Regions from separate parts of the Pseudoalteromonas sp. MER144-MNA-CIBAN-0113 genome, predicted to be linked through region 3. Evidence: predicted binding sites of a transcription regulator. Region 3 holds the regulator's gene; each other region holds the start of a gene.
The links. Region 3 encodes sigma-54, which starts transcription at its own class of promoters, with help from an activator protein. Its sites were predicted from a motif close to GTTGGCACGNNNNTNGNNT; they were not measured.
Positions count from the first base shown of each region.

Region 1: a site for sigma-54 is predicted at 841-859, ahead of AAEY57_RS05160 (YggN family protein). Genes of this name have one in related genera too.
Region 2: a site for sigma-54 is predicted at 954-972, ahead of AAEY57_RS05730 (BON domain-containing protein). Genes of this name have one in related genera too.
Region 4: a site for sigma-54 is predicted at 1,290-1,308, ahead of AAEY57_RS01925 (EF-hand domain-containing protein). Genes of this name have one in related genera too.

Region 1 is NZ_JBEOOG010000013.1:19,490-21,695, reverse strand. It holds gene AAEY57_RS05170 (glutathione peroxidase) at 1-205, shown strand, start outside; gene AAEY57_RS05165 (PA3496 family putative envelope integrity protein) at 324-509, opposite strand; gene AAEY57_RS05160 (YggN family protein) at 897-1,691, shown strand.
Region 2 is NZ_JBEOOG010000014.1:61,820-64,025, reverse strand. It holds gene srmB (ATP-dependent RNA helicase SrmB) at 1-806, shown strand, start outside; gene AAEY57_RS05730 (BON domain-containing protein) at 1,046-1,366, shown strand; gene AAEY57_RS05725 (mechanosensitive ion channel family protein) at 1,815-2,206, opposite strand, start outside.
Region 3 is NZ_JBEOOG010000037.1:19,780-21,985, reverse strand. It holds gene hpf (ribosome hibernation promoting factor) at 1-213, opposite strand, end outside; gene AAEY57_RS11135 (RNA polymerase factor sigma-54) at 240-1,739, opposite strand; gene lptB (LPS export ABC transporter ATP-binding protein) at 2,121-2,206, opposite strand, start outside.
Region 4 is NZ_JBEOOG010000004.1:25,696-27,901, reverse strand. It holds gene AAEY57_RS01940 (EF-hand domain-containing protein) at 142-378, opposite strand; gene AAEY57_RS01935 (EF-hand domain-containing protein) at 387-623, opposite strand; gene AAEY57_RS01930 (hypothetical protein) at 780-1,007, opposite strand; gene AAEY57_RS01925 (EF-hand domain-containing protein) at 1,020-1,253, opposite strand; gene AAEY57_RS01920 (HAMP domain-containing sensor histidine kinase) at 1,551-2,206, shown strand, end outside.

The sequences.
Region 1 (2,206 bases), on a different contig from region 3:
GAACGTTAATGGTCAGCATACACATTCGGTTTTTCGCTATTTAAAATCTGTATTGCCGGGGTTTTTGACACGAAAAATTAAGTGGAACTTCACAAAGTTTTTGATTAATGCAGATGGCTCACCGATTAAGCGCTACGCGCCCTTTACTAAACCTGAAAAACTAGAAAAAGTAATTGAAAAAGCATTGCTCGCAGCTAAAGTTTGAGGCTTAAAAATTATAAAGAGGCATAAAGCCTCTTTATTACCAACCCACAGAGCTTTAAATACTACCTAAGTAGCAGTTAAAAGCTAATATGTCGGCACTGATTTGTACTAGCGACAACCTAATCAATATAATCGTTTAAGTCATCTTCACCTAGGTTTTTACGCAAGCGTTTTTGCTCAAGGTAATCCTCTAACTTTCTTTTCACCTTTTGCTTTTTCTTGTCGTGTTGATTACGCCCGACCATTTCGTATTCGTCTTCAACAAAATCATCATCTAGCGCATCGTAACTAAATGTCTTACCCACAACCCACTCCATAAAGTGTTTGAGACCAATTACGGATTCTTGTATCGCGATAATTGGTGAAATTAAAATGTTCAACGCAAATTCATTGTACAAATTTACGTCAAAATAAAGCCACATCGCTATCCTAAATAGGCTCTGTGTCAGTATTGTGAATAAATAGCGCTAAATTTGAATTGTGGAAAGTGAGAGTTTTTTATCGTATCGATAAATTTTATTTATTAGCATTTGATTATTGGTTATTTTGACCAAATTTTAGCTTTTTCAATGACTTCACTTTCAACTTCAAAGCACCTTTAAAATCACAAATCACTGTTTTTAAAGATTAAAAACTATTGGCACCAAACTTGTTATAAGTTAATTATCATCAGCAAAAAACAGAGAATAAACATGAAAGAATTATTATTAGTTAGCGCAATTATGTGCGCCCCCGTCGCCATGGCTCATAATGATAACAGCTCTTCAATTTCATTTAGTAACGACGAATGTAAAGTTGAGTTTAAAAACGATGTACGTATAAAGCCAAGTGAATTAGAAATTTTTAAAGCCAACAATCAACGTATGACCTTTACCACTCAAGGTGAGTTGTCGATCAATGGCGAGCAAGTAGCATTAAATAGCGTTCAGCGCCAAGCACTGACCAACTACACAGATAATTTACGCGCGCAATTACCTGAAGTAGCCAACATTGCACTTGATGGCGTTAAAATTGCGGGCGTTGCATTAGAAGAAGTCGCCAATGCATTTAATATTGATGGCCTCGATAACATTGCAACCTTGATGGACGATATTCAACAAGAAGTAGAGGGTACCTTTTACCAACAAGGTACGTTTGTCATGGGCCAGCAAAGCTTCACTCAGTTTGGTGAAAACTTTGAACAGCAGTTTGAACAACAAATAGAAACTGCCGTTGAGTCGGCCGTAATGCAATCAATGGGCAGTATTTTAGTCGCATTAGGCTCTGAGCTAATGGGTTCAGGTGGCGACATGCAAGCCTTTGAAGAGCGCATGGAAAATATGGGCTCACAAATAGAAGAAAAAGTAGAGCTCCATGCAAAAAAACTTGAACAGCGTGCAAATACACTGTGTGGTGACTTTGTTGAAATCGCACAGCAAGAAACTCAACTTGCTGCGCAAGTGCCTGCATTAAAAGGCTATGAGTTATTTACTATAAAACAGCACTAACTGCTCAGCATTTTAATTAATCTCCCTTTGCGGCATTTGCTTTTAAGCTATGCCGCATTTTGCGTTTTTTACCCCACCAGTCCCATTTAACTCAAATAATAGACTGTTGAGCGGATCTGCTCTTGCCGTTCAGAGGCATTTTGTGGCTTCATAGTAAAATACAAACCAAAGTATAATCTTCACTTCGCTCTAGATCACTTAGAATGCCGTCCGAGCTGATGATTGTAAGCCCAAATTGCAACATATTAAAACCACCTCTTTTTAAGTTTTAAATTCTTGAGGCGGTGCGATCCCCAGTTAGACGCGTTTTAAAACGCAACTAACTCCAAAGTGCCTAGTAACCTAGGCACTTTTTTTATAATTTAAAAACCTCGCAACACTCTTTTTTATCGTTTATTTACTGCTCTTATCTGATAAATAATTAACTCCCTATAAATAACATGTTAAATCTTTGAACGAAGTAAAACCCAACCCGTTAATACAAAATAATTTAATCTGAATAAATATTCAAAAAA
Region 2 (2,206 bases), on a different contig from region 3:
AAAACTTCCACGCAGAAAACGTAGAAATGCTCATTCTTGATGAGGCCGACCGCATGCTCGACATGGGCTTTCGTAAAGAAATGCTGCGTATTTGTGATGAAGCTAAAAATCGTCGTCAGTGCTTTTTATTCTCAGCTACTCTTGAAGGTGACAGCGTAGAATTATTTGCAGAGCGTATTTTAAACGACCCGGCTCTGCTTGAAGCCGAATCATCACGCAAAGAAAAAGCTAAAATACATCAATGGGTTCATTTAGCCGATGATTATCATCATAAACTTGAGCTATTAGTTAACACCTTAAACGGCCCTGATGTTAGTAAAGCGATTGTGTTTGTAAAAACTCGTGAGCGCCTTGAAACCCTTATTGGTGAACTAACCAATAACGGCGTTAAAGCTGCGTGGCTACGTGGTGAAATGCCACAAGATAAACGCATGAAAGCGATGGAAAATTTCCACAGTGGCAAAACCCGCATTTTAGTCGCGACCGATGTCGCCGCGCGTGGTATTGATGTAGCTGATATAAGCCACGTAATTAACTTTGATATGCCTCGCACTGCAGATGTTTACGTACACCGTATTGGCCGTACAGGCCGCGCGGGTAAAAAAGGCATAGCGATTTCACTAATTGAAGCGCACGATATTGGCATCCTTTACAAAGTAGAACGTTACATAGAGCAAAAGCTAAAACGCCGTGTATTTAAAGGATTAGAGCCAAAACATAAAGAAGCTAAGCCACCAGTTAAAAAGCGTAAAGATCCAGTAAAAATGAAAGCGAAGAAAAAAGCCAAAGCTAAAAAGAAAAAATAGCTTTAGCTTTAATACATTTGATTGAGCCGACGTTTGTCGGCTTTTTTGTGGCTTAAAAACAGTGAGTAAGCAATTCAGAGTAATATGTAAAAACTACTTAGCTGAATAACCAATTAATAAAATATCCAATTATTTCAAATAGTTAATCTTGGAATGAAACTTGTAACCCTATCGAATATACGAGTATTAAAACGCCGAGTAATGGCGTTGTTTTTTAGTAACACACTAAGGATATAGTTATGAGTCGCATTAAATTTACTATCGGTTTTATTTCGTTTTGTTGTTTATTTTTATTAGTCTCTGCTTTTAAAGTTAGTGCAGCAACGCATTTAGCAGTAGTAAGTAGTGTGGCCACACAACCTAATTTACAACAATCTATTACTCATGAGTTACGTACTAATCCAAATTTAGAATTAGAAAATTTGAACGTACAGGTCGAAAATGGCGACGTTGAACTTAAAGGCAAAGCTAATAACGGTTTTGAACGTGCTCTTGCACAAAAATTTTTAGAAAATATGGATGGAGTTAAAGTAATTCGCAACAAAATTAGTGTTATTTAATACACCTCCTTCTTAACTTATTCTTCAGCGCTGCTTGCTTCTCCAACACAAGCGGCGCTTTTTATGGCCTGCACAATATAAATTCAATACAGACATAATCCCAATCCAGTTTAAATAGCTTGATTAAAAGCTTTTTCGTTTACGCACCAATCGCGACGCTAATTGCAGCTACTTAAACCATTGAATCCTTTATTACTCACAGACACTTACTATATAGGGCTTGCATCAAGCTTGAGCACAAATTCGATTAATTAAGTAATCTATTTTGAGATGAGAAACCTTATCGATATAGTTTTCTAATTGAGACGCTTTTAACTTAGTTAACGCAAGGCTTTAATTACTTCAGATCATCAATTAATTATTATAAAAAAGCGCGTTTTACTTTGTAAAAACGCGCTGATAGTCAGTAACTATTTCCCAATGCTTTTACCATGGGGTTTTAAATTATTTACTCACCTTGTCTTGCATCAGTATTATTGTCACCCTCTTTATTTGCTGACTGCTGACTTATTTTATCGCTTATCATGGCATCGAGTTTTTCACCGCCCTTAATACCAAAATCCAGCGTACGAATAGGAAACGGAATACTTATATCAGCAGCATCGAGAGCTTGCTTTACTGCCACAACGCCTTTGTGACGCACCGTCATAAAATCGGGCTCACCAGGGTATTTAATCCAAAACCATACCAGTAAGTTTATACTGCTATCACCAAAGCCTTCTGCGTACACCGCGGTCTCATTTTTGCGGATCACAAAGTCGAATTGATTAATTTTTTCGACAATAACTTCACTGGCTTTTTCTATATCATCAGCGTAAGAAATACCTACAGGTACCTCTA
Region 3 (2,206 bases):
ATACATATCTTGATGCTCAGTAGAGGCAAAAATCTCAGCGCCACTTACATGAACGGTTGCTTCAGCTTTTTGGTTTAGTTTTTCTACATCGAGAATAACGTGCACATTCGTTATGTGATCAGTGTGCCTCTGTAACTTCGAAAATTTACTATTTACGTAGTCTCTAAGCGAGTCGGTAATATCTACATGGCGACCAGTTAAATTCAGTTGCATAAACATTTTCCTCTTTGTTGTACGCCTTAAATCAAACTTTTACGTTGATTAGACGGGGGAATAGCTAGAGATTCGCGATATTTTGCTATAGTTCTCCTCGCTACTTTAATTCCTTGCTCTGCCAATATATCTGCAATTTTACTATCACTCAATGGTTTAGCTGAGTTTTCTGCAGCGATTAATTTTTTAATTAATGCACGTATTGCTGTTGATGAACATTCGCCACCATTTTCAGTACTTACATGGCTTGAAAAGAAATATTTAAGCTCAAAAATGCCACGTGGTGTATGCATGTATTTTTGCGTAGTAACACGCGATATAGTCGACTCATGCATTTCCACCATTTCAGCCACATCGTTAAGCACCATAGGCTTCATAGCCTCAGGACCGTGTTCAAAAAAGGCCTGTTGCTGTTGCACAATACAGTTGGTTACTTTAAGTAGCGTGTCATTTCTACTTTCTAAGCTTTTTATAAACCATTTAGCCTCTTGTAAGTGCGAGCGAATAAACTGGCTATCACCACTTGATTTAACCGTACGCGACATAGCTGCATATTGGCTATTTACTCTGATCTTAGGCATGCTATCTGGGTTTAATTCAACTACCCAACGACCTTTAACTTTCTTAACCGACACATCAGGAATAACGTATTCAGACTCTTCTCTAACAATAGTGTCTGCCGGTTTTGGGCTGAGCGTATGAATCAACGTCATGATTTCTTTAAGCTCATCTTCTTTAAGCTTTGTTTTTTTCATCAACGTGCGATAGTCACGTGCAGCAAGTAAATCAATATGATCGGTTAAGATCATTTTTGTTTCGTTTAAAAAAGGTGTGTCTTTATCAAATTGATTTAGCTGAATACACAAGCACTCTTGTAAACTACGCGCGGCTATTCCCACTGGATCAAATAGTTGAATACGCTTTAGTACCGCTTCTATTTCGTCAAGTTCAACTTCATCTTCGCCGTCGTTTTCTTGGTTAAAGCTTTCTAATATTTCTTCACAGCCAAGGGTTAGAATCCCTGAGTCGTCCACAGCTTCTACAATTGCAATAGCTATCGCTTCATCGGTAGGACTAAACGGCGTCAGTTGAAGTTGCCACATTAAATACTCATGCAGCGTTTCAGTCGAAGAGCCTTGATAAATAGATTCATCTTCTGGCATTGGGCCCGATGAAGAGGCAGGCGCAGCGCTCATATATTCATCCCAAGTAACATCCATAGCCATATCATCGCTAATGGTGTCTTTGGTCATTGCTTCGCCGCTATCTTGCTCATACTCGCTAGGTTTATCGTCAGCTGAGGCACTTAGCGTTAAGTCATCGTTATCGGCTTTTTGTTCGTTTTTACCTGCAGTGTCTTCGCTGTAATCGTGTTCTTCAACTTCAAGCAAGGGGTTGCTATCGAGCGCTTCTTGAATTTCTTGCTGGAGATCCAATGTACTGAGTTGCAATAAGCGAATTGCTTGTTGCAACTGTGGAGTCATTGTAAGTTGCTGGCCCATGCGCAGCTGTAATGATTGCCTCATTTATCTCTAACAATCCTTTTAAATTACGGTCTGTTGACCTTTACGGATTAAAATTTGTTCAAACTAGGGGCGGTTTAATTGCGGCGCGAGGTTTGTAACCTAGTGGGCTAAGTCAAAACCGAGCAAAGCTTCCGCGTCCTGCTCACGCTCCTTACCTACATCCATGTAGGCAACAAAGAGTAAATCGTCCCTAGGCAGAACCCGAAGGGCAGCGCCTGTTTGGCATTGATGCTGCGTTATCGCCTATTTATGGGGAATACCACACCACATAGGCTCTGCCTTGCCTAAATACCAAACAGACTGCTGCAAATTCAACCTTGAAAGGTCAACAGACCTAAGTATGATTAATCTTAGCAGATGCTTAGTGGAATAACACACATATTAGAGCTTGAACTGCTCGCCCAAATAAACATCGCGTACTGTTTTATCGTTTAATACGTATTCAGGAGTGCCTGATGCAATTAACT
Region 4 (2,206 bases), on a different contig from region 3:
ATTTATTAATAGTCGAATAAGTCCAGCTTTTAGCTAGAGCAAGCAAATTCAGGGTGGGATAGGGTGCGTGTTAACAGGAAAGAATTTATTTAATCTTCTCAAATAAAGCCTAATTAACTAGGCTTTATTTGAGGGAGCTATTTATTTACTGGCGTACAAACTATATTCGCTTAATGACAATTGTGCGTCTTTGTCACGGTCGTAGCTGCCAAAGCGTGACCATAATGCAGGATCACTGGCAGTTTCCGAACGAGTTAAAAAGCCATCTTGATTACGGTCAAGTTTTTCAAATTCTGAGGCAATATAGCTGCTTGTCGCAAAGCTCATGCAGCTAACAACAGTAAGCGTTAGTAAAATAATATGGCGGATAGGTTTCATCTAAATACTCAGTATAAATTGGTGGTTAGATAGTTTTTAAACTCAGTTAAAGAAATTCTGTTGTCTTGATTTTCATCCCAATTTGAAAATGAGTTTAATAGCTGAGGCTGAGCAGCAAGCTCGCTATGGGTTAAATCCCCGTCGTTGTTGGTGTCTAGATGTTCAAAGCGTTGCTTTACATCAAGTGCAAATGCACTATGGCTAACAAATAGTAAAGCACCAATAAGGAGAAGCTGTATTTTCATGGTTGGCGTTCCAAGGCATATTTTAATTGCTGGCAGTAATGAAATAAAGCACTTGCCATAATTTAAATCCCAACATTAAATCCGTTTACACACTCCCTCAGGGATTATGGCAAGTGCTTTTAACTCTATACTAATAGATTAAACTTGAATCTAAACTTAAGGTTTAAAGTTTTGGAATTCTTTTTTAGAAATCATCTCGTTATTATCTTTGTCTAAATCGGCAAACTGCTTAAGTAATTGTTTATCTTGCTTTGCCTCAACAAGCGATATTTGGTCATCCATATTTTTATCTAAATGCATAAAACGTACATTTAATGGCGATGCCAGTGCGGTGGCACTAATAGCTAAAAATAGGAGCGAAAAAGCACCAATTAGTTGTTTCATGAATGTACTCCTTTATTTTATAAACAGCTTAAATTCGTTTAGAGATATGAGCCCGTTTTCATCGGTGTCTATCTGTGCAAAGTTCTCATGTAATAAAGCATCTTCACCTGCTTCAGCTTCACTCAATGTGCCATTACTGTCTTTGTCTAAACGATTAAATTCAGCATCTACATCAAGAGCGAATAAATGAGTACTGGTTAGGCACAAACTGATAAGTGCAGCGTTCTGTAAATTGTTTCTGAACATTCCTTGGCTCTTTTTAGATTAATATTAATGTTCTCGTAACAAAAATGATGCCAATATTTATTTTTATTAATAATCAGTGAGTTATGTTTTTTTGTGATGATTGGTGCGTAATTTTTACAAGTAACTGTGTGTTTTATGCAACAATTTTGCAGTTATAAGCGTTTAAAATTTTTTAAATCAATTGCTTAACTTGTCGCTATTTAGAGACAGCAGGGGGGTTTTATCCTTGATGGTTCAGCGAGTGTATAAGTTGAGCGCTTAATAATAGAACGTTTAAAAATAGTAAAGGACTTTTGTATGCCCGCAGTCATGGCTGAAAAATATAAAGCATTGATAAATTGGCGCCCCAATTTAATTGGCCAATTTGTAATGAGCATGCTGTTGTCGCTGTTGCCCTTATCTATAGTGGTTATTGTGTTTTTAAATGTATTAAATAAGCAATTAGCGGTCACTCAGCAAATTGTGAGTAATAATTACCAAGTAACTAAGTCGTTTAATGTGCTTAAGCAAGAGCTTAATAGTTTAGAAAGGGCAACAAGACAAAACTGGGTATTAAAGAGCGACTCACTCGATAAGCTAATCGTAGATAAATGGCAATCATCATTGCAAAACATCAATGAGCTAAAACAGCTTTCAAATAACCAAGCAAATACACACCAATGGCAACGGCTAACGGATACTTTGCAAACGGCGCATACTCAACTTGTGGTTGAAGCGCGTCAACAAGCTGAATTATTTGTGCCAATCAGCGAAATATTAGCGGAGCTAACATTGTGGTTACGTGAGGAAAATGAAGCCAAAATCACTCAAAACCAAATTAAGCTCACAAATTTACAAGCTTCCTTTATAAACTGGTTGATTGCACTTACGCCTTTAACGCTGCTTGTTGGCGGCGGTTTTTTGTGGCGCATAAGCGGGCGCTTAAAAAGCTTAACCTCAGTGATTGATAAGTT